Regions from separate parts of the Peribacillus sp. AS_2 genome, predicted to be linked through region 1. Evidence: riboswitches for the same ligand, from Rfam matches in the RefSeq annotation. Region 1 holds a riboswitch; each other region holds the start of a gene.
The links. Region 1 has a riboswitch for S-adenosylmethionine ahead of OTG27_RS12585 (sugar ABC transporter substrate-binding protein). Riboswitches for the same ligand answer to the same signal wherever they lie in the genome.
Positions count from the first base shown of each region.

Region 2: linked by a shared signal. The riboswitch ahead of OTG27_RS03600 (bifunctional homocysteine S-methyltransferase/methylenetetrahydrofolate reductase) and the one ahead of OTG27_RS12585 (sugar ABC transporter substrate-binding protein) in region 1 are both predicted to bind S-adenosylmethionine.
Region 3: linked by a shared signal. The riboswitch ahead of OTG27_RS02015 (O-acetylhomoserine aminocarboxypropyltransferase/cysteine synthase family protein) and the one ahead of OTG27_RS12585 (sugar ABC transporter substrate-binding protein) in region 1 are both predicted to bind S-adenosylmethionine.
Region 4: linked by a shared signal. The riboswitch ahead of OTG27_RS02710 (5-methyltetrahydropteroyltriglutamate--homocysteine S-methyltransferase) and the one ahead of OTG27_RS12585 (sugar ABC transporter substrate-binding protein) in region 1 are both predicted to bind S-adenosylmethionine.

Region 1 is NZ_JAPTGA010000006.1:97,988-105,281, forward strand. It holds gene OTG27_RS12580 (GTPase domain-containing protein) at 1-582, shown strand, start outside; SAM riboswitch class I at 677-782, shown strand; gene OTG27_RS12585 (sugar ABC transporter substrate-binding protein) at 898-2,010, shown strand; gene OTG27_RS12590 (sugar ABC transporter ATP-binding protein) at 2,067-3,569, shown strand; gene OTG27_RS12595 (ABC transporter permease) at 3,571-4,575, shown strand; gene OTG27_RS12600 (winged helix-turn-helix transcriptional regulator) at 4,869-5,234, shown strand; gene OTG27_RS12605 (NAD(P)H-dependent oxidoreductase) at 5,300-5,830, opposite strand; partial or broken gene OTG27_RS12610 (ABC transporter permease) at 6,142-6,457, shown strand; gene OTG27_RS12615 (nitroreductase family protein) at 6,524-7,147, opposite strand; gene OTG27_RS12620 (winged helix-turn-helix transcriptional regulator) at 7,273-7,294, shown strand, end outside.
Region 2 is NZ_JAPTGA010000002.1:168,107-175,400, reverse strand. It holds gene ku (non-homologous end joining protein Ku) at 1-29, shown strand, start outside; gene OTG27_RS03605 (MOSC domain-containing protein) at 520-1,170, shown strand; SAM riboswitch class I at 1,282-1,380, shown strand; gene OTG27_RS03600 (bifunctional homocysteine S-methyltransferase/methylenetetrahydrofolate reductase) at 1,484-3,331, shown strand; gene metH (methionine synthase) at 3,324-6,773, shown strand; gene OTG27_RS03590 (polysaccharide deacetylase family protein) at 6,878-7,294, shown strand, end outside.
Region 3 is NZ_JAPTGA010000001.1:427,069-434,362, reverse strand. It holds gene OTG27_RS02015 (O-acetylhomoserine aminocarboxypropyltransferase/cysteine synthase family protein) at 34-1,344, opposite strand; SAM riboswitch class I at 1,445-1,552, opposite strand; gene OTG27_RS02010 (thioredoxin family protein) at 1,697-2,005, opposite strand; gene OTG27_RS02005 (toprim domain-containing protein) at 2,009-2,374, opposite strand; gene gcvH (glycine cleavage system protein GcvH) at 2,470-2,853, opposite strand; gene OTG27_RS01995 (arsenate reductase family protein) at 2,949-3,305, opposite strand; gene OTG27_RS01990 (acyl-CoA dehydrogenase family protein) at 3,447-5,234, opposite strand; gene OTG27_RS01985 (acetyl-CoA C-acetyltransferase) at 5,304-6,482, opposite strand; gene OTG27_RS01980 (3-hydroxyacyl-CoA dehydrogenase/enoyl-CoA hydratase family protein) at 6,554-7,294, opposite strand, start outside.
Region 4 is NZ_JAPTGA010000001.1:559,230-566,523, forward strand. It holds gene OTG27_RS02690 (M4 family metallopeptidase) at 1-744, opposite strand, end outside; gene OTG27_RS02695 (amino acid permease) at 1,187-2,668, shown strand; gene OTG27_RS02700 (CaiB/BaiF CoA transferase family protein) at 2,912-4,012, shown strand; gene OTG27_RS02705 (hypothetical protein) at 4,262-4,792, shown strand; gene OTG27_RS02710 (5-methyltetrahydropteroyltriglutamate--homocysteine S-methyltransferase) at 4,935-6,038, opposite strand; SAM riboswitch class I at 6,348-6,449, opposite strand; gene OTG27_RS02715 (hypothetical protein) at 6,606-7,025, shown strand; gene OTG27_RS02720 (glycerol-3-phosphate responsive antiterminator) at 7,192-7,294, shown strand, end outside.

The sequences.
Region 1 (7,294 bases):
ATGGAGTTCTCACAAAGCCAGCAGTTCATGGATGAGATGAGTGCCGGATTCAATGAATTATACAAAGAAGAACGGATTACACTGGCAGGTGACTTCAGGGTATTGGATGACTGGCGCCGTGATGCCGACCGGATGACAAGCAGTATCCGCATCGAAAACGTTAATATCCTTTTGCGCAGGACTCCATCACAATTGCTGCTTAAAGGAGCAGGTAAGCTATTTGGGGCGATACCGCAAAATAAGGCCAATATGTACAATCGTTACAAGAAATACCTGGAAAGTGAAGATTACCTGGATGTTGCTGAAATGATCACGGAACGTTTCCTAACCCAATTTGGATTGTTTGAAAAATCATTGGATCGGGACATCTCACTTTTCTATCGCAGTTCATTTGCCTTACTTCAAAAAACGATAGAGCAGACGCAGACTGAAATAAAAGACTACCAGGCTGCATTGGAGCATATGAAAGAAAATCCTGAGGTTTACCGTGATCCGATCACGTTGTTCGAAGTGAAATTAAGGCAGTTGGAGAGGCTTGAAAAAATCGAGAAAAAGCGTCTAGCCCAGCTCCAAAGAAAATAAAAATAACAGGAAACATTTCAAATATTCAAAAATCTATTGACTTTACGACTATATCCCTATAAAGTGATAATTACGAAAACGTAACACAATATATCTCTTATCAAGAGTGGCGGAGGGACTGGCCCTAAGATGCCCAGCAACCGTTCCATTAGGAATTGGTGCTAAATCCTGCAAAACAGAAATGTTTTGACAGATAAGAGAGGGACAAGTCTGCAAAACAGCCGATTAAACCTCTCTATATTAGAGAGGTTTTTATTTTGGGATTTACACCGACTTAACTGATAAGACTAATTAGAAAACATGGAGGGGAACAAGATGAGAAGGTCTATTAAAGGGATATTCATTTCTGCCATCGCTTCGGCTTTGCTTTTAACGGGTTGCTCTGCAGGGCAGAGTTCCACAGAATCGAAGAAAGAAGAAAAAGTATCATTTGAAAATGTCCCGGAGAGATTTGCTGATGGCGATGGAGCCAAAATCAAAGTGATCCGTAAAATTGGCGGTGATGATCATACTGCCCAATACCTGGCGGGGGCGAAAGAAGAAGGAGAAGCACTGGGGTTTCAGGTCGATACGTACACAGCCAATGGTGATACGGCTAAATTCCATGATGCGATAGCACAGGCTTTGGAGGAAGATTACGACGGCTATATCATTTCACATGGTGATGATGCCGCAACTGTAAATGACGTTCAGAAGTTGGTTGATGCAGGTAAAAGCGTTGTCACATTCGATTCAATAAGCGATCTATCTAAAATAGAGGGCGTGACATTAACTTCACAAGATGATGAAGCGCTGGCAACATTGGCTTTCGATAAACTGATAAAAGAACAGAAAGGTGAAGCGGCAATTGCATATCTTTGGGTGGATGGTTTTCCTCCAATGGTAAGAAGAAATGCAGTCTATCAGGAAAAACTAAAAGAAAATCCAGGGATTAAAGAAGTCGAAAGATTCGGAGTGGCATCCGCTGATACTTCGGTTCAGACACAAAATGCTGTAGCCGCAATGCTGAATAAATACCCTAAAGGCAAATTGGATGCCATTTTCGCAACATGGGATGCCTTTGCTATCGGTGCAGCCCGGGCGATTAAAGAAGCGGGCCGCGATGAAGTGAAGATATATGGAATTGATGTTTCGAATGCAGATCTCCAGGAAATCCAATCGGCTGATAGCTCTTGGTCCTACACGGCAGCAGTCGATCCCAAGTTGATCGGTGCAGTGAATATGAGGATATTGGCTAAAAAATTAGCGGGTGAAGAAACACCGCAAACATATGATTTGAAGGCATCACTCATTTCGCAAAAGCAAATCCAAGCTTCAAAAGAAGCGGTAAACATGGCAAACCTGTCTGATATTGTCGATGGCTGGGGTGTATCGACGGAATTTGAAGAAGATTGGATGAAGGTTTTGAAAGATCATTATAAAAAATAAAAAGAGACACTCTCTTTCCAGCGAAGGGAGTGTCTGTTCTATAAGGGGGAATGGGCATGGGCAAGCAACTAGAAATGAAGATGATTTCGATTGAATTTCCGGGGGTGAAGGCGCTAAGTGATGTTGATTTTTCTGTACAATCAGGAACAGCCCACGCATTGGTCGGTGCAAACGGAGCAGGGAAATCGACGTTAATGAAAGTTTTATCGGGAGCCCATGTTCATTATTCAGGTGACATTTTTATTGATGGGATGAAGCGGGATATCCGCTCGCCAAAAGCTGCTCAGGAACAGGGCATTCAAATAGTTCATCAGGAAGTGGATACCGCCCTCATCCCTTATTTAACAGTTGGGGAAAATGTAATGTTGAATGATATGGTCCAAAACATGGGAAAAAAACAAAGGGTACATTGGAAAGAACTGCACAACAAAGCCACTTCTATTCTTGAAGATATGAAAATTCATGTCCCTTCGAAAAAGTTGGTTAGAGACCTGACCTTGGCTGAAAAACAGATGGTCCTGATAGCAAGAGCCGTTTCGACAGAATGCAAATTCCTGATTCTCGACGAGCCAACTGCTCCGTTAAGTCATACGGAGACGACAGAACTTTTTCGAATTGTAAATGAGTTAAAGCAAAAAGGTGTGGCAATCATTTTCATTTCACATCGTCTGCCTGAGATTTTTGAAATCTGTGAGGAAATTACGATCATGAGGAATGGGGAGCGTGTCACTTGTCGAAAAATCGAGGACATAACCCGTACCGAAGTGGTAGAGAACATGCTCGGGAAAACCATGGATGAACAGTTTCCTGAAGTGAATGCTTCGATTGGAGACGTAATTCTGGAAGTGAACGGATTGTCAGATGCCGAGAAAGTTAAGAATGTCAGTCTGAATATTAAAGCAGGCGAGATAATCGGCTTGGCTGGGCTGGTCGGGGCTGGGAAAACGGAGCTGTGTAAAACCCTTTTCGGTCATACGTCCATCACAGCGGGTGAATTCATACTGAATGGTCGAAAGCTTTCTCTGAAATCACCGCATGAAGCAGTAAAAAGCGGGCTGGCACTTGTACCTGAGGAACGCAGGAAAGAAGGGGTCCTTGTACAGGAATCAGTCTCGGCAAACTTGACTGCAGCCAGTCTCGGCAAATTCTGCAAAACATTCAGTGTCGTCGATCGTAAGGCGGAAAAGGAAAAGGCGAAGGAAATGATCGCAAGTCTCGGCATTAAAACACCTTCAGGGGAAGTGAAGGTCGAAAACCTATCCGGTGGTAACCAGCAAAAAGTTGCGATTGGAAAATGGCTTATGGCAGATGCGGATGTATACATATTCGATGAACCAACGAAAGGGGTCGATGTCGGAGCCAAGAAGGATATATTCGAATTGATTGCAAAGCTTGCAAGGAATGGAAAAGCGATCATTTATGCATCCTCCGAGCTTACCGAAATCATTGGCATTACCAACCGGACCTATGTGTTATATGACGGGAGCACTGTCATCGAATTGGAAACAAGCAAAACGAATGAAGAAGAACTACTATTCTATTCAACAGGAGGTAAATAGGATGAGCATACCCATTCCTGTTACACAGACAGCGAAAGCGAAGAAAAAGGTGGAACTATTCGACTTTTTCTATAAATACGGCACAATATTGACGATTATCATTCTGATTGGAATTTTCGCCGTATCCAATCCATCTTTCATCCAAACGTCTAACCTGATAAACATCCTGCGTTCCATTTCAATCGTGACCATCATTGCGATCGGCATTACGATATCACTGACCGTGGATGGCTTCGACCTTTCCGTGGGCTCCGTCGCATCATTGGCCAATGCCATCGTCATCTCGATGTTTGTCTGGTTTTCCCAGGATACATTCATCGCCATATTAGCTGCGGTCGGTGCCTCACTTTTCGTAGGGGCTTTGAATTCATTCATGATCGTTAAATTGAGAATTCCCGACATGCTGATGACTTTGGCTACCATGTTCATTATCCAGGGAATTGCCCTTACCTATACAAAAGGGGCCACGGTTTCGCAAAATATGGTCATGCCAGACGGGACGTTCGCAACAGGACTGATCAGCCCGTTTTTCGCCAAAATTGGCCAGGTACCGTGGATAATCCTGATCATGGCCGTCATTGTGATAGCGACCCATATCTTTTTGACTTATACGAAGCACGGTCGTTATATGTACATTATTGGGGGAAATAAGGAAGCGGCGAGACTTTCCGGGATATCGGTTAATAAATACAAAATCCTTGCCTATCTGCTTTCGGCTCTATTTGCTGCAATCGGGGGGATTGTCCTTGCTTCAAGGGTCATGACATCGGAAATCAATTCAGGGTCACCCTATTTAATGGATGCCGTCGCGGCAGCCTTCATTGGTTCCTCCGTTTTGGGAGCGGGAAAACCTAATGCCTTTGGAACCTTCATCGGTGCAGTCCTGATCGGAATCCTTCAAAATGGACTCATCATGATGTCCGTTCCGTATTATGCGATGGATATCGTCAAAGGAACAGTGCTGGCCCTTGCGCTCGCGGTAACCTATTATAAGCAAAAACATTAAAAAGAGTTCGTTACGTTACTCTTCAGAAATCCAAAAATATGAAAAAATCCTGTTGTAATGCAACAGGATTTTTCCTTTTTAAAAAGGGATGGGTTAAGGAGATCGTCATCATTTTACTTATGCTAAAATGGTGGCATGAGCACTTTTTGAACCCTCATTGTCGGAGTATAAAGATTGACCGCAATAGTAATTTTTATAGAAACCTTATTTACCTTTTAATAAGATTGATAATGATCTATTGTAAAAGTATGAACATTCATATCATATACTTATCTAAAGGAGAGTGTAAATTTATGCGCGAAACCTGTGTTCCGGCAGGTGTGAAACCGAATGAAACTGGCTTTGGATATACGCTGTCCTTGATAGGCGGCAAATATAAAATGATCATAATGTATTGGCTGTCTGAAAATAAGGTCATGCGTCATAATCAACTGAAGCGAAGTATCGGTACCATTTCCTTTAAAACGCTAAGCATCATGTTAAAAGAGTTGGAGGCAGACGGCCTTATCATACGCAAGGAATTTCCCCAAATACCTCCAAAAGTAGAATATTCATTATCTGATCGTGGTCTATCTCTCATCCCATTGTTAAATATGATGTGCGAGTGGGGAGAGAAAAACAGTTTGCCAGCTCAGGATACTAAACAGACGCAGGTGTAGCTATTTTGATTAAATCAAAAGAAGTATTTCCCTGACAAGGAAATACTTTTTTAATGAACTGCCTATTATAGGTTATCGACAAAATTCAAATAATCTTGTGCGCTTTTTTCCAATTCGCTCACGGATGGCTCATTTTCAGCACCATAAAACGCAAAGAATGAACGATAATCTGCATTGCAGTATAGGAAGGTAGTTTCAAAGGGAGATAATAAATGTTCAAGTGTATAGCGATATCTTCCTTCTTCACTATAATCCTCTTCGTTAATTCCGGCAGATACAGCTAAAGCAGCTTTGCGATTCTTTAATTTATCGCCTCCATTTGAACCATAAGCCCAACCATAAGTAAAAACATCGTCAAGCCATCTTTTTAGGAGAGGCGGACAATTAAACCAATAAAAAGGGAACTGTAAAACAAGATTACTATGCGATTCGATTAATTGCTTTTCTTTTTCCGCATTTATGTTTCCGTCAGGGTAAACCTTATACAATTCGTGTACTGTATACTTCTCCGGATATTTCCTTAGCGAATCTACCCATCGCTTATTTATGACGGATGTTTCCAGACTGGGGTGTGCTACGATAACAAGAGTTTTCAAAGATTTCTCCTCCTTAACTATTATTTATTTTAAGTATAAAGTGCACTCTGCAAGTGCGTAAGTATGCACTTTTAGTATAGGTACTTACCTAAAGGAGAGTGTTAAATCAGGTTTAACTAAAAAAACGATCTGTAAATTCCAATATGAAGAAGATGTTAATAAGGGAATCTTAAAAGGTCAGATAGTCACTTTTATATAGGAGGGATATGTACGGCTTTGAATTAGCCAAAATTGACTTACATCAGGGCTTTAAACAAAAGCGCCTGGAATGGTAAATTGTTAGAGATGTGATTGATTCCTTTTTAGAGTTGGGGAATATGGAAGCGGCTAGACTTTCCGGGATATCCGTTAATACCCATCTGATTCCAGCTCTATTTGCTGCAATCGGGGGAATTGTCCTTGCATTAAGGGGCATGAAATCGGAAATCAATTCAGGATCCCGCTATTGATGCCGTCGCAGCAGCCTTCATTGGTTCCTCCGTTTTAGGAGCGGGAAAACCGAATGCCTTTGGAGGCTTCAGCGGTGCAGTCCTGAGCGGATTCCTTATTATGGATGCGATTGATATCATCAAAGGAACAGTTCTTGCCCTAGCGCTCGCGGTAACCTATTACAAGCTAAAACACTAAAGTTTTACGAAAAATTAAGAAGAAAGAGGAAGAGGGTTCTTTTTAACCCTCTTTCCAATACACTCACTATATTTTGTTTTTATAAATGACTTTGCTAACATCGTGTCTTACTGTTTTGTGACCTTCTTTCATTCCTTTCCCCATGGCAATAAGCATAACATCTAAATACCTATCGGAAATGTTTAAGGCTGACTTTAATCGTTCGGAATCATACCCGGACATTGTAATGGTTTCAAGTCCTGCCTCGTTCGCCAATAAAACTAACGACATTGACGCCAGGCTTGCGTCTCTTATTAATTCAACCTTTAAATCTTCTTTTGATTTATTTAGATAATAATTGATTGCCGCGTTTGTTAGATAATCTCTTACAGATGCGTCAAAATAACCTTTTTGAAATTCATCCTCATGTATCATTATGATATTTTCTTTTTCAAATGCTTGATAATCACCTAGTATAACAATCAGTACTGAGGCTTCAATTACCTGTTGTTGATTAAAAGCGATGGGCAGTAACAAATCCTTTAAATATGGTTCATCTAAAACCAGGTATCGTGTTGCTTGAATATTGTTTCCGTTAGGCGACTTACTTGCTCCTTCAATAAGTGTCGCCAACGTGTCTGGACTAATTTTATAATGGGGATCATACTGCCTTACGGAACGTCTTTTTTCTATAGTCTCTCTTACACTCATCGTGTTCACTCCCAATGTTATATTTGCTTTATAATCAGAGTATAATGGACCCATGATGTAGAAGAAAATAACGCACAATAAAGTGGCATAGCCACCTTTATGTGCCTATTCAGGAGGAATGAGGAATGAAGAGTCTAAATACGGGAA
Region 2 (7,294 bases), on a different contig from region 1:
CGGCACCGAAAAAAAAGAAACAAGCGTAAACAGGAAGCTGAGCGGAAGACGGATGATGTCGCTCGGCTTTCTGCTTGTTTTTGCAAGGAATCAGGCTTCTAATAAGATGAAAAGGTCTTGATAAAGAGGGAAGGAACGTACAAACAGGTGAGTCGATCACGATGCAAGAAACTGAATGGAATTACAGGAAATTAGTGGATATTAACGAAAGCAAAAAAAATTCGCTCCCTAAAGAGCGACAATGAGGAATTCAATCGTGAAAATCAACATATAGGCGAACGGTTGTAGTTTTCGACTATATATTGTGTTCATATTCTACCATATTTAATTCTGAAATAGCAACTAAATTACTGAAACTAACCTATGAATTTTTCTGGAAATCAATGATATTTAGCCCATTAACGCCGCATATGGCCTTTTCATTTCATATACATATAAAAAGGTACTGAATAAAATGGATTTTTAGTATAATTTATACATATAGAACGATATAAATTTAATATGAATGGAAGATGCAAAATGGAAAATGGGAAAATCAAATCACTACATGCGGGGAAGCCGAAACAAGAAATTTTTTCGAATATCGATATCTTTTCAGCCATGGATAAACAAGCACAGGATAATTTGAAAGTGACTAAAGCTGGCATAATCGGTGATGGTGTCGGTAATGTAAAGTTCCATGGAGGTCCTGATCGGGCTTTGTGCTTTTACCCATTTGAGCATTATTCATTATGGAATGAAAAATTCTCTAAAAAGCTGGATATCCCTGCATTCGGTGAAAATTTAACTATAGCGGGAATGAAGGAAGAAACAACGTTTATCGGCGATATTTATCAAATAGGCGATGTGATTGTTCAAATTAACCAAGGGAGGATACCTTGTTCGACCATTTCCCTCTTCAATCAAGAACCTAAGTTTTTGGAACACGTGCTGAAAACGGGTTTCACTGGTTATTTTGCAAGAGTACTTCAAGAAGGAACGATAAATAAACAAAACGAGATTGTGCTGATAGATCGTCTACAAGAAAAAATTTCTGTCCATTACGCAGCAGAGGTCATCCTTCATAAACGGGATGGGCTTGAAGGTGCAAAGGCTTTACTAACACTAGACTCGTTAGCGGAAGACTGGAAACAAAGGATCTTGAAGAGGGTTCAAGCAGCTAAAGATTGAATGATTTTTGCAAAAGTGAAAAAAATGTCGATCAGGTATTGAAATTGACAGACTATTAATGTAAATTAAATATAATCAAATTTTGAAATCTTATGAAAATTATATAAAAGGATCTTATCGAGAGAGGTGGAGGGACTGGCCCGAAGAAACCTCAGCAACCAGCTTACGCAAAGGTGCTAAATCCAGCAAGCAGAGCTTGATAGATGAGGAGAATGTTTCAAAAACCTTCTTCTTTGAGAAGGTTTTTTTTCCTTTTCTCTCATACTCATAGAATACGACAAAAACAGGATTGTTTTTGAGAGAGGGTGTAATGATGAATTTTCGTAAAGAATTAAAAGAAAGAATGCTGGTTGGGGAAGGGGCAATGGGGACCCTGCTTTACTCTAATGGCATTGATCAATGTTATGAGGAATTAAACTGCACGAACCCAGATCAAATAGAGTCCATCCATCGAGCCTATCTGGAAGCTGGAGCAGATATCCTTCAATCGAATACATACGGAGCCAATTTCAATAAATTGAAGCGGTATGGACTTGAAGATGAAGTGAGCAGAATCAATCGCCAGGGAGTCATTCTTGCTAAAAAAGCGGCAAAAGGAAAGGCATACGTCTTCGGCACCATAGGGGCACAGCGGAGTATCAGGAAATCGGATTTAAGCATGGAGGAGATAAAACGGGGTTTTCGTGAACAGCTATACAGTCTGTTGATGGAAAATCCTGATGGGATTCTCCTGGAAACATTTTATGACCTGGAAGAACTGGAAACCGTCCTGCAAATCGTTAAAAATGAAACCGGACTGCCGATTATCGCAAATGTCTCGATGCATGAACTGGGTAATCTTCAAAATGGAATCCATTTAAATGAAGCCTTTCAAAAGCTCGAGCAATTGGGTGCCGATGTGGTTGGTGTGAATTGCCGCCTTGGGCCACATCATATGATTCGGGCCTTGGAAGAAGTGAGTTTGCCAAAGCAAGCATCGATTGCCATTTACCCTAACGCCAGCCTGCCGGATTATGTCGATGGGAGGCTCGTTTATAAAGCTGTCCCGGAATATTTCGGTTCTAGTGCCCTGGAACTTCGTGAGCAAGGCGCCGCGATCATAGGAGGGTGCTGTGGAACGACTCCACTGCATATTCAAGCTGTAAAGCATGCAATTGGAAGTTTGGCTCCCGTGAAAGAGAAATTTACGAAATCCCGTGAAATAGAAGTAATTGAGGTGAACGATAGGGAATTGGAACTTCCCCTTTACGAAAAAGCCAAAACGGAACGGACGATTCTTGTTGAGCTTGATCCACCGAAAAAGCTAGGGATAGAGAGTTTCATGACTGGTGCTGAGGTTTTGAAAAAAGCAGGGGTCGATTCCATTACATTAGCGGATAATTCACTTGCCTCACCAAGGATATCGAATGATGCACTGGCTAATTTACTGAAGAACCAATTAAATATAAATCCGATGGTGCATATAACATGCCGTGATCGAAATTTGATTGGCCTGCAGTCACATTTAATGGGTCTGCAGACGGTAGGGCTGAACGAAATATTGATCATCACCGGAGACCCTTCAAAAATTGGGGACTTCCCGGGTGCCACTTCGGTTTACGATTTATCTTCCTTTGACCTGATAAGTATGGTCAAACAATTTAATGAAGGTCTTTCCTATTCCGGTCAAAGTTTGGGTCAACGGGCAAATTTTAAAATTGCGGCAGCTTTTAATCCCAATGTGAAATATCTGGATAAAGCCGTACTGAGAATGGAAAAGAAGATTGCCTGCGGTGCTCAATCCTTTTTGACACAGCCAATTTATTCCGTAGAGCAAATCGAAGAAGTATATGAAGCGACAAAACATCTGGAAACCCCGATTTTCATCGGTATCATGCCCTTAACAAGCACCCGGAACGCCGAATTCATCCATAATGAGATCCCAGGCATCAAATTGCCTGATAATGTTAGAAGGGCCATGGCTCTAGCGGGGGATGACCCTGTAAAGTCAAGGATTGAAGGGGTGAATATCGCGCGGGAACTGGTGGACGCGGCTAGGGAAAAATTCAAGGGCATATATTTAATCACTCCATTCCTTCGCTATGAAATGACGGCGGAACTAACGAAATATATTAGAAAAGTCGATAGTAAACAGACATCAGAGGTGGCAGTACATGAATAAAAAAGCGATTCAAGATCAGTTAAATTCTAAGATTCTCCTACTTGATGGGGCGATGGGAACGATGCTTCAAGCGGAGAATTTGACAGCAGACGATTTTGGCGGGGAACAATTCGAGGGCTGCAATGAATATTTATCACTGACGCAACCGGAAATCATCCAATCCATTCATGAAAAATATTTAGCAGCGGGCGCAGATATCATAGAAACAAATACCTTTGGAGCGACCAGCATCGTCCTTGAGGAATACCAAATAAGTACGATTGCCTACAAGCTAAATAAAATTTCAGCTGAGCTTGCCGTTAAAGCTTGTGAAAAATATTCCAATGATGAATGGCCAAGATATGTAGCTGGCTCGATGGGCCCCACTACAAAAACGCTTTCCGTAACGGGCGGGACGACTTTTGATGTTTTAACAGATTCTTATGAAGAGCAGGCACTGGGTCTCTTGGATGGCGGGGTAGACTTGCTGTTGGTGGAAACCTGTCAGGATATGCTTAATGTCAAGGCTGCCTTTTCTGGAATCAAAGCAGCATTCGCTAAAACGGGAAAAGATGTGCCTGTCATCATATCAGGAACAATCGAACCGATGGGCACGACACTTGCCGGCCAGTCCATAGAAGCTTTTTATTTATCGGTTGAACATATGAAGCCCGTAGCTGTCGGCCTTAATTGTGCTACAGGGCCGGAATTCATGATAGACCATATCAGGACACTTGCAGATATATCAAATAGCGCCATCAGCTGTTATCCGAATGCCGGGCTCCCTGATGAAGAAGGCCACTATCATGAATCACCTACATCCCTGGCAGAGAAAATGAAGCAATTTGCCGAAAAGGGATGGGTCAATATCATTGGCGGATGTTGTGGCACGACACCAGAACATATTAAAGAACTTTCCAGGGTACTCGAAGGCATGAAGCCCCGTACAATTATGGAGGCTGCTCATGGTCATGCCGTATCAGGGATAGAGCCGCTAATTTATGATGATTCAATGCGTCCTTTATTCGTAGGGGAGAGAACGAATGTTATCGGTTCCCGAAAATTCAAGGAGCTGATACGTGGAAAGCATTACGAGCCAGCTGCCGAAATTGCACGTAACCAGGTAAAGAAAGGCGCCCATGTCATTGATATCTGTCTTGCCGATCCTGATGGGGATGAGCTTGGCGACATGAAGGAATTTGTAGAAGAGGTCGTCAAAAAAGTGAAAGTCCCATTGGTCATCGACACTACGGATGAAGTCGTACTTGAACAAGCATTAAAACATTCACAAGGAAAATCGATCATAAATTCCATAAACCTTGAAGATGGTGAAGAGCGCTTTGAAAAAATAGTACCCTTAGTCCATCAATATGGTGCTGCCGTTGTGGTAGGAACCATTGATGAAATTGGGATGGCCGTCGATGCTGAACGAAAATTGGAAGTGGCTACGCGGTCTGTGGATTTGCTCGTCAATAAGTACGGTCTAAACAAAAATGACATCATTTTTGATCCGCTGGTATTTCCTGTAGGCACCGGGGATGAACAATATATTGGATCTGCATTGGAGACGGTGAATGGAATAAAGGCGATTAAAGAAAAGTTTCCGGAATGTCTAACGATACTTGGAATTTCCAACGTTTCTTTCGGTCTGCCGGCGAGGGGAAGGGAAATATTAAATGCCGTTTTCCTTTACCATTGTACAAAAGCGGGTCTCGATTATGCTATCGTGAATACAGAAAAACTTGAACGTTTCGCCTTGATACCGGAAGAGGAAGTGAAATTGGCGGAGGCACTCCTGTTTGAAACATCAACTGAAACTTTAGCGATTTTTACCGAATTTTATCGTGGAAAAAAAGCGGAGAAGAAGGATGATGGTGTGATCCTGCCATTGGACGAACGTCTTGGTAACTATATTATCGAAGGAACGAAAGAAGGATTGATTGATGATTTAAATGAAGCGATAGAGCGCGGTGATACCCCATTGGAAATCATCAATGGACCATTGATGGATGGGATGAGTGAAGTGGGGCGGCTGTTCAATGACAACCAACTTATTGTCGCAGAGGTGCTTCAAAGTGCAGAAGCGATGAAGGCTGCTGTAGCTCACCTTGAACCACTTATGGAAAACGCTGAAGATAGTGCTAAGAAAGGGAAAATCCTGTTGGCGACCGTCAAGGGAGATGTGCATGATATCGGGAAAAACCTAGTGGATATCATCCTTTCCAATAACGGCTATGAAGTCATTGATTTGGGAATAAAGGTCGCACCGCAACAAATCATTGAAGAGGTTCGAAAACATGAGCCAACCATCATTGGCCTATCTGGGCTACTTGTCAAATCTGCACAGCAAATGGTTTTAACCGCGCAAGATTTAAGGCAAGCGGGAATAGATACCCCAATTTTAGTTGGAGGGGCAGCATTATCCCGTAAATTCACCGATTTTAAAATTTCACCTGAATATGAAGGGCCGGTTTTATATTCTAAAGATGCAATGGATGGTTTGGCGGTAACGAATATTTTACATGACGCCGACAAAAAAGTGGTGTACTTGGAAGAGTTGGTCGAGAAACGAGAAAGATCGAAAGCGAATGCCGCCATTGCTGCCACGTTGGAAAAACCTGTTCGTAAGCAGTCCACAGCGGCTCCTTTAAGCGATGTTCCTGTTCAAACACCGCGTGACATCAAACGACACGTCCTGAAAAACTATCCATTGGATGTCGTCCAGCCATATATAAATAGGCAAATGCTGATTGGTCATCATTTGGGGTTAAAAGGCAAAGTTACCGAATTGCTTAAGCAAGGGAATGAAAAAGCAGTGCAGCTCAATGATCTCGTAGACGAATTGATCGAATTCCTAAAGACGGAACCGGATTATGGTTTGAATGCAGTTTATCAATTTTTCCCTGCTCAAAGCGAAGGAGATAAGCTATTTATATACAACCCGGACAATCATCATGAGGTTTTGGAAACTTTCGAATTCCCCCGGCAAGATACGAATCCGAATCTTTGTTTAGCGGACTTCGCAAAACCGATTTCCTCCGGGCAAATGGATTATGTTGGTTTCTTCTTGGTCACTGCCGGAAAAGGAATCAGAAAATGGGCAGAAAAACTGAAACTTGAAGGTGATTTCTTGAAAAATCACGCCCTTCAATCACTTGCTCTTGAAACAGCTGAAGGGTTCGCGGAAAGAATTCATCAATTAATGCGGGATGATTTAGGTATAAGCGATCCGATTGATATGTCAATGAAAGAGCGGTTTGCAGCTAAGTACACCGGGCAAAGGTTTTCATTTGGTTATCCTGCTTGTCCTAATCTGGAAGACCAGGAGAAGCTATTCCGCCTGTTGCAACCTCAAGATATTGGCGTGGAATTGACTGAAGGATGCATGATGGAACCAGAGGCTTCCGTTTCAGCCATTGTTTTTGCACATCCTGAAGCCCGTTACTTTAATGTCAATCGATAACTTCATTTAATAAAGGCAGCGGTATTTTTTACCGCTGCCTTATTGCGCATGAAACCCCTTAACTGGTACACCTTAATGGTCAAAAGGAAGGGGATGCAGCACCTATGAAGAAGATGCTAAAATTAATTCTTGCCATGGCGAGTTCTCTCATTATTATTTTGTCTGATGTGGATGTGCAAAACATTCAAGTACATGCAGTTATTCCCGAAGAGATGACCCCGTTGCTAAAAAGTAAGGCGAATCAGAAAATCGCCTATTTGACCTTCGATGACGGACCATCCTTGAATACCATGGAGATATTGAATATTTTGGACCGCTATCATGTTAAGGCCACATTTTTCGTTAAAGGTAACGAAGAACCATACGCAAAGAATTGTTATCAGGAAATGATATCCCGCGGTCATTCGATCGCCCTTCATTCTTATACACATGATTATTCCATCGTTTATCGGTCGACTGAGAGTTTCTTTCAAGATTTGAATAGGCTTGAAACCATGCTGCAAGAGGAATATGGGATAAAA
Region 3 (7,294 bases), on a different contig from region 1:
TATTTCTAGTACAAGAATGAACAGGAACTTTGCTTAAAGCGTTTTGGATGTCAAGGAGACGATTTTCGTCGCCTTTTCAATTGCCTGCTCCAAATCTTCTATTAAGTCGTCTATATTTTCAATCCCAATCGATAAACGGACTTGATCGGCACTTACACCCGCTTTCGCAAGACCCGCCTCATTCAATTGTTGATGGGTGGTACTTGCTGGGTGGATGATCAAGCTCTTCGCATCCCCTACATTCGCCACATGGGACCATAATTCCACCGAATTGATAAGTTTTGCCCCAGCTTCGCGATTACCTTGAATCCCAAATGTGACGACAGATCCAGCTCCCTTTGGCAAATATTTATCCGCAAGGGCTTTATCGGGATGATCCTCATCACCAGGATGTGAAACCCAGGTCACGGCAGGATGGTTTTTTAAATATTGAATGACAGACTTGGTGTTTGATAGATGCTCTTTCATCCTTACATGCAGCGTTTCAAGTCCAAGCGTAAACTGGAATGCACTTTGGGCACTTAGCGCAGGGCCCAAATCACGGAGTAACTGGACCCGGGCTTTCGTTATGAATGCGGCAGGGCCAACTGCCTCGGCGTATACCAGACCGTCGTAACTTGGGTCAGGCTCCGTGAAGCCAGGATAGTTTGGCGAGTTCCAATCGAATTTCCCTCCATCCACGATGACACCGCCTAGCGTCGTTCCATTTCCAAGAAGCCATTTTGTAGCGGAATGGATGACAATATCCGCTCCAAAATCAATTGGTCTGCAAAGATACGGTGTCGCGAAGGTATTATCAATGATTAAAGGTATGCCGGCTTCGTGGGCGATTTCCGCTACCGCTTCAATATCGAGCACCCTCAAACTTGGATTTCCGATCGTTTCAGCAAAAATGGCTTTAGTTCTTGGTGTAATCGCCCTTTTAAAATTCTCAGGGTCATCGGGAGAAACGAACTTCACTTTGATCCCATATTTAGGAAGAGTGTTTTCGAAAAGGTTATACGTACCGCCATATAATGTTGAGGCTGAAACAATCTCATCCCCTGCAGCAGCAATATTCAGGATTGAAAGTGAGATGGCAGCCATTCCGCTTGCCGTTGCCAATCCGCCGATACCGCCTTCCAATAAGGCCATTCTTTCCTCAAAAACGCTGACCGTGGGATTATGAAGCCGTGAATATATATAGCCATTCTCCTTTAGGCCAAATAAATTCGCTGCATGGTCGGTGTCCTTGAACAAGTATGCATTGCTTTGGTAGATAGGAACGGCACGGGCACCTGTTTCATCAGCTTGCAGACCGCCATGAACACTCAATGTTTCGAAACGCAACTTTTTCTCTGACATATAATTTCACCTTTTTTCTATGGATTTAGTTGGATTTATATGAAATCTGGCTTTTTATAAACAAAAAAACCACTTCTATAAGAAGAGGTTTCAAGAACACACCTCATCTACCAGAGCCAACACTCTGCTGGAATTAGCACCGTATATAAAAATTTATACCGGTTGCCGGGCTTCGTCGGGCCAGTCCCTCCGCCACTCTTGATAAGAACTATTAAATTCTGCCATTACTTAATTCAAAATATAGCATTTTAGATTAAATCAGTCAATGAATTGTTAGAATATTCTTTGTTTATTTCCTGCTCTCATTCAAATGTCAGCACAAAGAAAACCAACCGCGGTTCTGATTGGTTTCCTAACTGATTTCCTTAAGCAATCCGTACAAATAAGGAACGGATTGAAAGGCATATATTTTCTTGTGCAGCTGCCCTTCTTTGAAAAGCAATAGGCAAGGAACACTTTCGATTTCATATGATTCGGCAATTGCTTGGATATAGTTCATATTCATTTTGCCTGCCTTCAATTCGGGGAAAAGCTCCAAGGATATCGTCAGCATCTTGGAGGCCACCTGACAGGTTCCGCATAAAGGTGTATATAAATATAAGCAAAAAGTTTCCCCATTTTCAACAGCAAGCTTACACTCTTCTTCTTTCCATTCCTGCATCAATTAGTCGTTCACCCTTTGACTTAAAAATTTCATTTTCACATTCATATTGGCAGATAGGAGCACAGTTGCGATATGATGTTCGGGCGAGCTCTCCACTTCTTTGTACATTTTATTAATATACAGGTGGTTCGCTTCCGGCATTTCCCTTCGGAACTGCTTCCGCAGCTTTTCTCCTGATTCATCTGCGTCAAAAAGGAGATAAACATCACGGTCCATCAATTCATCCACTAATTCATCCAGCTTAGTTAATGATATGGTCCCATTCGTACATCTTATTTCCACATCTTCATTTAAAACGGAGGCAACTTTTCTTTTATCGGAACTGCCTTCTACAATGATCACTTTATCGAATTCGCCCCACTCCATGTCATCACTCCATCTCACGAATTATGTGCGCAACTCACCCACTGTACAAATGAAAAAGAGAGCAGGCCTTTTCAGTCCCCCCTCTCCTTTCTTTTTTAACCGTTGATTAAACTCTCATACTCTTCAGCGCTCATCAAGTTTTCAATATCACTGCTATTAGATGGTTCAAGCACGACCATCCATGCCTTTTCATAAGGGGACTCATTTACATATTCAGGGTTGTCACTTAAATCTTCGTTCACTTCAACAACCTTGCCACTGATAGGTGCATAAAGTTCAGAAACGGTCTTAACGGATTCAACGCTTCCAAATGGTTCGTTCGCTTTCAATTCATCGCCGATTTCCGGAAGCTCAACGAATACGATGTCCCCTAGCTCGGACTGTGCGAATGCCGTAATTCCAATACGCACTGTTCCATCTTCCGTTTTGACCCATTCATGTTCTTTAGTGTAACGAAGTTCTTTTGGTGTTGTTGTCATAATTAACCCTCCATATGTACATCTTATTTTATCTATTCCATTATAAGGTAGATTGTTTGTTTAAGTAAGGAATTAACCAAATATTTTGTGAAATTTCAGTTCCAAACCTGTTCGAATTGCTCTTCTTTGAATCCTACCGTCACTTTGGTGCCATCCGTAACAATCGGCCTTTTCAGAAGCATTCCATCTGTGGACAATATATCAAGCATCTCTGCTTCAGAAGCTTCTTTCAGCTTATCCTTTAAGCCCAGCTCCCGATATTTTTGACCGCTAGTATTGAAAAACTTCTTCAACTCCAAATTGCTGTTTTTATATAGATGTTCTATTTCAGTTCGCGAAGGGGGATTATCCGCTATATGGATCGCTTCATATTGCAGTTCATGATTATCCAGCCACTTCTTCGCATTACGGCATGTACCGCATTTTGGGTACCAATATAATGTTAAGCCCATCATTTCACCACCTATCAATAGAATACCCGTTTTTACCACGCAATACAACGAAATGTCTTTTGAATTTCCAATGCGATTTCATCAAAGGAAATAAAGGGAATGCCTTTACGGGCATTCCCTTTACGGATTCTGACTCATTGCTTAAAGAGCATATTTTTCCGTTTCGATTACTTTGACGGATGCTTCGCGTTTTTTCGCAATGACATTGATCGGAGTGTGTCTTGTCAGCTTGCGGAGCGACGAAAGCATGATGCGAAGAGTATCGCCTGTTTCCACTGCAATTAACGTTTCCTTTGCATGCTGTTCTATTTCATTGAAAGCTTCCTGAACGAAGATTTCAGTGTAAAGCACTTTTTGTTTGTTCTTCTCAAGACCTGTAGCTGCAATTGCTTTTTCCGTACGCAATACCACGGATTCAGCTGCATAGGCAAGGGATGCGATATCAGCAATGTTGGAGAGGATTTCTTGTTCTTGATCAAGATTTTTGCCATATTTCTGTGCCGCAAGCCCAGCTGCCAGAATACCGATTTTCTTAGCGTTCCTAACAAGCATTTTTTCTTGTGCCAGTGGCTCATCGCCAGGTTCTTCCGGCATCATCATCATTAATTCCTCTTGCAGGCCCTGAGCTTTTTGAAGTAGCGGCAATTCCCCTTTAAGTGCTTTCTTCAGGAATGTTCCTGGGACAAGCAATCTATTTATTTCATTTGTACCTTCAAAGATTCGGTTAATACGGGAATCGCGATATGCTTTTTCAATTTCATACTCCTGCATGAAACCGTAACCGCCATGAAGCTGTACGCCTTCGTCCGTAACGTAATCCAATACTTCGGAAGCAAAGAATTTATTCAATGAACATTCGATGGCATACTCAGCGATTGCAGCCGCCATTGATTTCCCATCTTTCACTTGCTCATCCGTCAATTTGCTTTGTCTTTGATCATAAAGGCCAACCGTACGATATACAGAACTTTCTGCTGCATAAATTTTAGCTGCCATTGTTGCAAGTTTTTCTTTCGTCAAGTTAAAATCGGAAATTTTCGTTTTGAACTGTTGACGTTGATTCGTATAAGCAGCTGTAATCTCAAGGGCACGTTTAGATCCGCCGACAGCACCGACGCCTAATTTATAGCGCCCGATATTCAGGATATTGAAAGCGATGATATGACCTTTTCCGGCTACACCCAAAAGGTTTTCGACTGGTACATGAACATCTTCGAGGATTAAAGTACGTGTGGATGAGCTTTTGATCCCCATTTTCTTTTCTTCAGCCCCAGTTGATACGCCTTTATAATCACGCTCAACAATGAAAGCGGAGAATTGTTCGCCGTCGATTTTGGCGTATACACAGAAGACATCTGCAAAACCTGCATTTGTAATCCATTGTTTTTCACCATTTAAAATATAGTGTGTTCCTTCTGCATTCAATTTCGCTGTCGTTTTTGCTCCCAAGGCATCTGAACCTGAGCTTGGTTCCGTTAAGGCATACGCAGCAATCTTCTCACCCGTGGCTAGTAAAGGAAGGTATTTTTTCTTTTGGTCTTCATTCCCGAATAATACGATTGGCAAAGAGCCGATACCTACATGTGCACCATGCGTAATTCCGAAGCCGCCTGCAAGTGCCATTTTTTCCGTAATCAATGCCGAACTGATTTTATCGAGACCCAATCCGCTGTATTCCTCAGGAACATCAGCACCAAGTAAACCGATTTCACCTGCATGCTTCAGTAATTTAACGGAACGGTCAAACTCATGGTTTTCTAAATGTTCAACCTGCGGCAGAATTTCATTCACTACGAAATCCTCGGAAGTTTTGGCAATCATTTTATGCTCATCAGAATAATCTTCCGGTGTAAACACTTGATCATACGTAATATCTTCTATTAAGAAGGCCCCGCCTTTAATAAGGTTATCTGTAGTTTGATTGGACATGTTATTTCCTCCTATGTGTTTAAGATAGTAAACCCGCCGGAAGCATGACAGCTTCCGGAAGGGGTCGGATTACGCCATTAATTCAAACACTCCGGCAGCACCCATCCCGCCGCCGATACACATTGTCACGACTCCGAACTGTTGATTTCTGCGCTTCATTTCATGAAGCAGGCTTAATGTCAATTTTGCTCCCGAACATCCTAGCGGATGGCCTAGGGCGATGGCTCCGCCATTTACATTGACAATCTCTTCATTCAATCCGAGCTCACGAATGATTTGAATGGATTGGGAAGCAAAGGCTTCATTCAATTCAAATAAACCAATATCCGATAATTCAAGACCCGCTAGCTTCAAAGCTTTAGGTATGGCTGCAATCGGTCCGATGCCCATAATTTCAGGCGGTACTCCTGCTACAGCAAAGGAACGGAACTTACCCATCGGTTTCATCCCCAAGGAAGAAGCCTTTTCCCCATCCATGACCATGACCGCGGCTGCACCATCACTCGTCTGTGATGAATTCCCTGCTGTTACGGATCCTGTAACGGAGAATGCAGGTCTTAACTTTTTCAGCACTTCAGCAGTCGTTCCTGGACGAACGCCCTCATCCTGTGTAAAAGTAAATGATTTTTCCTTTAACTTAAGATCTGGCCCCACTGAACGAAGGGTAACGTCAACCGGTACGATTTCATCGGAAAACTTTCCTTCTGCAATGGCCTTAGCCGCCTTCTGATGACTTCTAACAGAAAATGCATCTTGATCGTCACGGGAAATGCCGTATTTTTTGGCAACGGCTTCAGCAGTGTGACCCATACCCATATAATATTCCGGTGCCGTTTCCGCAAGTCTCGCGTTCGGTCGTGTTACATGGCCCATCATTGGCAAAAGGCTCATGGATTCCGCTCCGCCTGCAATGACTGTATCACTTTGGCCGAGCATGATCCTTTCCGCTCCATATGCGATACTTTGCAGCCCGCTTGAACAGTAACGATTAATCGTTATGGCCGGTACTGTATAAGGCAATCCCGCCAATGCTCCAATGTTACGCGCCATGTTCAAGCCTTGTTCCGCTTCAGGCATTGCACAACCGATAATCAGGTCATCTATCGTTCCTTCATAATTCCCTGCACGCTTTAACGTTTCCTTTACGACAAGAGCCCCTAAATCATCAGGGCGTACACTAGCAAGAGAACCTTTTTTCGCTCTTCCTACCGGAGTCCTTGCTCCAGCTACTATTACCGCTTCTTTCATGAGGATCCCCCTTACTCATTTTTAAGCTATCGATCTATTGATCTCGTTTTGGCCATATCTTCATCTATTCATCAATTACGGAGAGGTTTACCTTTAACGAGCATGTGCTGCATCCTTGCCTGGGATTTCGGAGTCGAAATCAGTTTTAGGAATGCCTGTTTTTCCAGGTTCAAGATATACTGTTCATCTACTTCCGTGCCAAATGGGAGTTTCCCCCCTGCCAGGACGTATGCCAGCTCTTTGGCTATGACAAGGTCATGTTCAGATAAGAATCCTGAAAGGCGCATGGATTCCGCCCCTAATAGCAGTGCGGCATATCCAGTTTCACCTACGACAGGGATCTTTGTGCGGGCTGGAGCGGTATAGCCTTGTTCATGCATGGAAAGTACCGCCTGTTTCGCATCATATAGCTGATGATCTGCATTCACGCTTATTCCATCAGCTGAATCAAGGAAATTATTCCCCCTCGCTTCCTCGGCGGAGGTCGAAACTTTTGCCATGGCGACCGTTTCAAATACTTGGTTGGCCACTTTCTGTAAGTCGAAGTCAACGCCCTTCGGCATATTCCTCAACGTCTTCACATAAAGTTCTTTAGTCCCGCCGCCGCCTGGGATCAAGCCGACACCAGGTTCCACCAGTCCCATATACGTTTCAGTCGTTGCCTGGATGCGCGCTGCCGGAAGGGACACTTCAGCACCCCCGCCAAGTGTCATATTAAACGGGGCAACCACTACAGGAACTGCACTGTACTTAATTTTAAGCATCGCCTGTTGGAATTGGCTGATGACCATATCGAGTTCAAAAATATTGTC
Region 4 (7,294 bases), on a different contig from region 1:
GGATAAGGTAGTGTTCAGCGACACCGTATTGTTTAAGACGCCAGTGCCCGTTCCGACGGAGTTGGTCCCCGTCACTTCATCCAATGTATTATATTTATTCAGGATTTTACCCGTTTTGACTGAAATGAAATAATGATGATTTCCTGGTTCCGGACTTAAGAATTTCAAATTGACTTTATATACATAATCGGCCTTGCCTTCATTTGCGTATACATACAGGTCAGATTCAGGTGATTGCTCGTAAGCAGGTGTGAACCCCAGATCCGCTTCAGCTATTTTGATAGCTTCGGATTCACTGATGCCTTTTTTAGCCTTTTTCCCTAATTTCGTGTTTAGATTGGCTTCAACCGTACCGGACACGACGGTCAATACACCTTTAGCGTCAATCAATACGGCTTGTGTGGAATTCCATACTGGTACGCCTTTATAGGTTTGTTGCAATTTAAGGACGGTATTGCCCAGTTCATCCTTGCTTTCTTTCTCGATCGTGAAGGAGTCCTTCGCCTTTTGCTTTTCTAGCTTGTAAGACTTTTTGTTCTCATCAAAAAAGGTAAGAATGATATCTTCTGCCGTTTGCTTTGACGGGTCCGTAAGCTTCCCAGACTTGTATTCTAGCGAATCCCTATGCTTATTGTACTTTTCAACACTTAACACATTTTTTGCCGCTAAAGCTTCTTGATGGGGAATAGCAGAAAATAATAGACCGATTGATAGTGCAGTTCCTAAAAATACCTTACCTTTCATAACACTCAACTCCTTCATGAGAATACCTCATTTTTACATCGTTTCATAATTATTATCAAATGGAGAAAACTCGCGAAAAATATGACATTTAAAGGAATAAAATGGAGAAAAATGGATTTTAATAGAAATATTCTTTGGATATATTCTTTTAGTAATATTTGGAATGTATTTAAATTAAACCAAATGAATAAATGTGCAAAAAACCATGGCATAATGTGCAAAAAACCATGGCGTAAAGTGCAAAGAAATTTGTCTATTGAAGGCATTTTTTTGGATAATCTGTTGAATATTGCGCTTTGTAAATTTGGCATGAAAATTGCATATATTCAGAAAAGGAATTCGAATTGTAAATTAGGTCTATTTGAGAGTCTATGAAATAGGAAAATTTATTAAATGATTTCCCCATATATGAAAGCGCTTATATAGAAAGGGATGAAAAATTATGATACCAAAACAAGAAAATGACATCTTGCATCCTCCAAAGCAAGAAGAACAAGGGTTAAAGCGCGGTTTGAAATCCCGCCATTTAACGATGATTTCCATTGGCGGGGCTATTGGTACCGGGCTGTTCCTCAGCAGCGGTGCAGCCATTCATACAGCTGGGCCAGGCGGGGCATTACTTGCTTATGCCTTAGTTGGGGCAATGGTGTACTTCGTGATGACGAGCTTAGGGGAATTGGCAGCCTTTATGCCGACAAGCGGCTCTTTCAGTACCTATGGATCGAAATTCGTCGATCCGGCATTTGGTTTTGCCTTGGGATGGACGTATTGGTTCAATTGGTCGATGACGATAGCCGCAGAGTTGGCAGCCTCGACAATGATCATGAAATTCTGGTTTCCGAATAGTCCATCATTGTTATGGAGTTCATCATTCTTGGTGCTCATTTTCCTATTGAACTATTTATCCGTTAAAGGATATGGTGAAGGGGAATACTGGTTTTCCTTCATAAAAGTAACCGCCATCGTTATTTTTATTATCGTCGGGCTGCTAATGATCGTCGGCATTATGGGCGGCGAAGCAGTAGGCTTTAAAAACTTCACCGTCGATGACGCTCCTTTCCCGGGCGGGTTCATGGGTGTCTTCATCGTTTTCATAGCGGCTGGCTTTTCTTTTCAAGGTACCGAAATTGTCGGTGTGGCTGCCGGGGAAAGTGAAGATCCTGCACGGAATATACCGAAGGCCATTAAAAGTGTCTTCTGGAGGATCTTGCTCTTTTACGTATTGGCAATCTTCGTAATTGGACTGCTTATCCCTTATACGAACTCGAGTTTGCAAGGTGATAACGTCATGGTAAGTCCATTCACGCTCATTTTTGAAAAAGCTGGAGTCGCCTTTGCCGCTTCGCTTATGAATGCCGTCATTTTAACAGCGGTATTATCTGCAGGTAACTCTAGTCTATATGCATCTACCCGTATGCTATATTCAATGGCAAAAGATGGGCAAGCACCGCGCATTTTTGCAAAACTTAATAAACGAGGCGTACCGGTTGCAGGCATGGTTTTGACATGCTCCATCGGCATGCTGGCCTTTTTAGCCTCCATATTCGGCGATGGCAAAGTGTATATTTGGTTAATGAATGCCATCGGAATTACAGGATTCATCTTTTGGCTCGGAATTTCCATCAGCCATTACCGTTTCCGGAAAGCGTTCATCGCTCAAGGCCATTCATTGGAGAAGCTGCCATATAAGGCATTATGGTTCCCGATCGGACCGATTTTTGCCATTTTAATCGGCATGATCGTCATCCTGTCCCAAAATATCCAAGCCTTTTTCTCAGACCATATCGATTGGGGCAGTGTTGTAGCTGCATACTTGGGGATTCCGCTTTTCCTTGGTCTATGGCTTGGCTATAAATTTATAAGAAAAACTAAATTCGTTAAACTTGATGAAGTCGAATTTGACTTTGACAAAAAATATGACTGAACAAGCTTAAAGTAAAAGCAGCCGGACAATGCAGTATTGAATTGTCCGGTTTTTCCTTGTTTTCTATAGGCTCATTATCAAAAGCCAGGAAGCTGATTCCTGGTCTTTTATTTTTATTAAATGGAAATTTATACAAATATTATGGGAGGTGTTATATGATAATCGTAAACTCAGCTAAATTGCATGTACGGAACGACTGGAGGGCTTTTACTATTTTAAAGGGAAAGGGAAGGTGCACAGCTGATGACCTTATTGACTCATTTAAAAGTATTGGACTTTTCAACGTTACTGCCAGGCCCATTTGCCACTTTGATGCTAGCGGATTTAGGAGCGGATGTTTTGAAGGTGGAGAGGCCGGGGACAAAGGATTCATGGGGTGTGAATCAATATCTTAACAGATCGAAGAAGTCGATCACACTGGATTTAAAACAATCCGAGTCTATCGAATCCGTAAGAAACCTAGTGACGGAATACGATATCGTCATTGAACAATTCCGTCCAGGTGTCATGGAACGTTTGGGTCTGGGGTATGAGGCATTAAAATCGATCAACCCGAAGCTGATTTACTGTTCCATCACGGGCTATGGCCAGACTGGTCCCTATAAAGAACGACCGGGACATGATATCAATTATATTTCGATAGCAGGCTTATCAGGCTATTCCGGTACGAAAAAGGACGGTCCGGCAAAAAACGGAACCCAAATAGCAGATCTTGCCGGAGGCTCATTGCATGCTGTCATCGGAATATTATCTGCAGTCATTCACAGGGAAAGAACAGGATTCGGCCAAGCCATCGACATCAGCATGACCGACTGCAGTTTTGCCTTGAATGCCATATCCGCACCTCTGAGTTTACAAGGTGGCCTTGAACTTGAACCAGAAAAACTGATGCTGAACGGAGGGTCTTTTTATGACTTTTACGAAACGAAAGATGGACGCTATTTTTCGGTAGGTAGCCTTGAGCCCCCTTTTCGAAAAGCATTATGTGAAGCGATCGGTGCACCCGAATTATATGAGCTGAGCAAGAAAAGCGATGAAGAAAGCGGAATCAGGTTTAAAACGGCCGTCCGGCTGGCTTTCCTCGAAAGAGATTTTCATGAATGGCAGGAGATATTCGCTGAATTCGAGGCCTGCGCAGAACCAGTGCTGACTTTCACAGAAGCGGGTGAGCATCCCCAATTGAAGGAGAGGGGAATGATCGTCGAGGTTCCTGACGGAAAAGGGAATGTCCAGAGGCAAATCGCCTGCCCGATCAAAACATCGGTTTTCACCCCTGAATATAAACATGCAGGCTTGGAGCCAGGACAAAACAACGCAGAAATCCTTCGCACCCCCAATCGCTAAATAAAGATGTAAAGGCTATCGCTTTTCCAGTATTTTTGGAAGGTGATAGCCTGTTTTTTTTTGAATGCCGGAAAAAGCAGGGGGAGGGTCGATATGATCGTTCGAAGTTCGAAGTGAAGCGGAAGGAGAACAATTATCCTCTTATCATTTGTGGAAAGCAACATATTACCACTGTGAAAATTTACTAGTTATAACCAGTGTGGGCAGGGTATCAGAGTAGCATCCTGGTAAGGAGGGGGTTAGTTAAATATGTTTGGTCTCTCTGATATCATTAAATTTCTATTTTCCTTTTTTTTGATCATGCCGATCGTTACGCTGATACATTTGAGCGGGCATATTTTCTTTGTTACGCTCTTTGGGGGATCAGAAAAGAAAATCTTGATCGGGTGTGGCAATAAACTTTTCGCCTTTCGGAACATAGAGGTGAGGAAATATTATTTTTGGAATGGGACTTGCGAGTTCAAGGGATTGAAACATGATAATCGATTGACGAATACGCTGATATATTTAGGGGGGGCTATCTTTAATTTAGTCAGCATGCTGATCATATATAGCTTAGTGTATCAGAATATCCTGGACAGCTCGGTGATCTGGTATCAATTCATCTATTTTTCTTTCTACGTTATGTTTTTCTCCCTGTTTCCGATGTACTTCTCGGACGGATCGCCTAGTGATGGGAAGGCTGCGGAATTGGCCTTGAGGAACAAGCTGGAAGATAGGGTGACGGATGATATATTCGTGAAGAAAATGGAGGATGATGATGATGATAGCTGCAAGTAAAAAGGGAACGTCCAGATGGCCGTTCTTTTTTGTTTGCTTTCAGTTTTAGGGTTATAAGAATAAACCTAATCGGCACGCTTATATTGAAGCCGATTAGGTTGTTTGAATCCTGTAAATAAGTTTTAAAGTCTCCGTAAAATAATCATTCCCATACTTCTTTCGCTACATCAACGACGAATTTCAGTTTTTCCCATTGCTGTGCTTCGGTTAGCTTGTTGCCGTGATGGGTGGAGGCGAAGCCGCATTGAGGGCTTAAGCATAATTGTTCGAGCGGAACGAAGTGCGATGCTTCTTTAATGCGTGCCTTAACAGCTTCCTTGTCCTCGATTTCTCCATTTTTTGAAGTGACGGCACCCAGTACGACCCGTGCACCGCCATTTGGAATGTATTCCAATGGTTTGAAATCCCCTGAGCGTTGATCATCATATTCCAAGAAGAATCCATCCACTTTTTCTTTTGCCAATAAAGTTGGGGCGATACGGGCATAGCTTCCTTCAAATGCCCATGTCGACTGGTAGTTTCCGCGACATAGATGGGTAGTGACGATAAGGTCTTCTGGTTTGCCTTCCAATGCTCCATTAATGACCCGAAGTGCAAGATCAATTAATTGTTCCCTCGTATATTTTCCATCTTTGAACTGGAAATCCGGAGCTGAAAGTCTGGCAATATATACATCATCCAATTGAAGATAACGCACACCTGCTTCATAAAAGGCTTTCAAAGCATGCTGATAGGCGTTGATGATATCATTTGCATAGTCTTCAATATCAGGGTAGACGTCTTCATTATGAATGCCTGCAGCAAATAATTGATTCGGACTGGGGATTGTTTGCTTGGCAACGGCACGTCCGTTCACGATTTTGTTCAATTCAATGAAATCACGAATGAAGGGATGTTCAGGGTTGAATGAAACCTTCCCGGTATTGCGAACATTATATCTCTCTGTTTCGACACCATCGAATGTGAGGCCTTTTTCAGTTACATATCCCTCGATGCCATTTAAATGTTCGAGGAAGTCAAAGTGCCACCATGTTCGTCTGAATTCACCGTCCGTAACGGCCTCTAAACCAACTTCGATTTGTTTATCGACGATCCGATTGATTTCTTCAGTTTCAATTTCACGAAGCCTCTCAGCTGAAATGGTACCTTCCTTAAAGTCCTTCCTGGCAATATGTAAACGTTCCGGTCTTAATAAACTTCCGACGTGGTCGGCCCTGAATGGGGCTTTCGTTAATGTGATTGACATGTTGCATTCCTTCTTTCCTTTTAAAAATAAAGGCTCTTTTCGTAAAGATTGTTGTTTTTAAACGAAACTATTTAAGGTTGATTGGAGCGGAAGTGCGAGACTCCTGCGGGAGCAGCGGGAGAGGTGAGACCCCACAGGCGTTTACGCCGAGGAGGCTCACCGCCCGCCCCGCGGAAAGCGAGCATCTTGAGGGGAAATCAACCACAACCCACTACCTGGTAAATAGCAACAAAGTATGTGAAAACAGCCAAAATAAAAAACCTCTTCTTAAAAAATAAGAAGAGGTGTTGGCAACAAAGCTATATACTCTTCTTATCTTCAAGTTTTTAAACTTCTGGAATTAGCACAGTACAAGATCAGTCTGTTGCTGAGGCATCAAAGGGCCAGTCCCTCCACCTCTCTGGATAAGAGTTGTCTATTAAATTAACTATGACTATACAGGTAGTTTTTACGAAGGTCAAGGGGTGGAGCTGGAATATTTCGAATATACCGTTTATTAATCCGGGCTGAAATGTTAACGGCATCAGGGAATCCGGCATATGCTTTGAGTGGGGAGGGAATGCAAGGATGAGTCCATTCAAAAATGGCATACCGATTACGGTAACTGATGCCATGATAGAGAGAATCATAAAAATGAAATCATCTGGTCAGGAGATTAAAGTCGAAATTACGCCAAGGCATATTGTGCTTTCCGGAACGATGGAAGTGAAAAAAATGATGTTTAAGAAAAACGTGGCTTTCCGGATTACATTAAAACCGGTTCATGTGGAAAAAAGAACGATTTCATTTGAATTAGTCGAAATGGAACCAATTGACAGGGATTTCATCAACCAAAGGATATTTAACAGACCGCCATTTTTTGAATATGAAAAAAGAGCGATCAAAATGAATGTTAATGCTTGGAGCATCGTGAGAAAGATTCCCATTGGCACAATTAGATCGTATGAACTCGTCGAAGGTGCATTAAAAATGAAACTCTCTTTATGATTCAAGGGGATATTTTACATATATCCTTTGCCGCAATCTATAAAGGGTGTGAAAGGTATGATAGTGTTAAGGTTACATGGTTCATGAAAAAATGTGTTTGATAAATCAAGTTCTTTAAAATATACTAAATGACTTGAAGTTTTGAGTTTTTCTGGGAATGAGGAGGATGATGATGGATCAGAAGATTTTGCCTGCTTCAGCAAGCATGAAGGATTTTGAAAGATTTCTAGAAAGTTCCTATGAAATAGGTGTGTTTCTTGATTTGCATA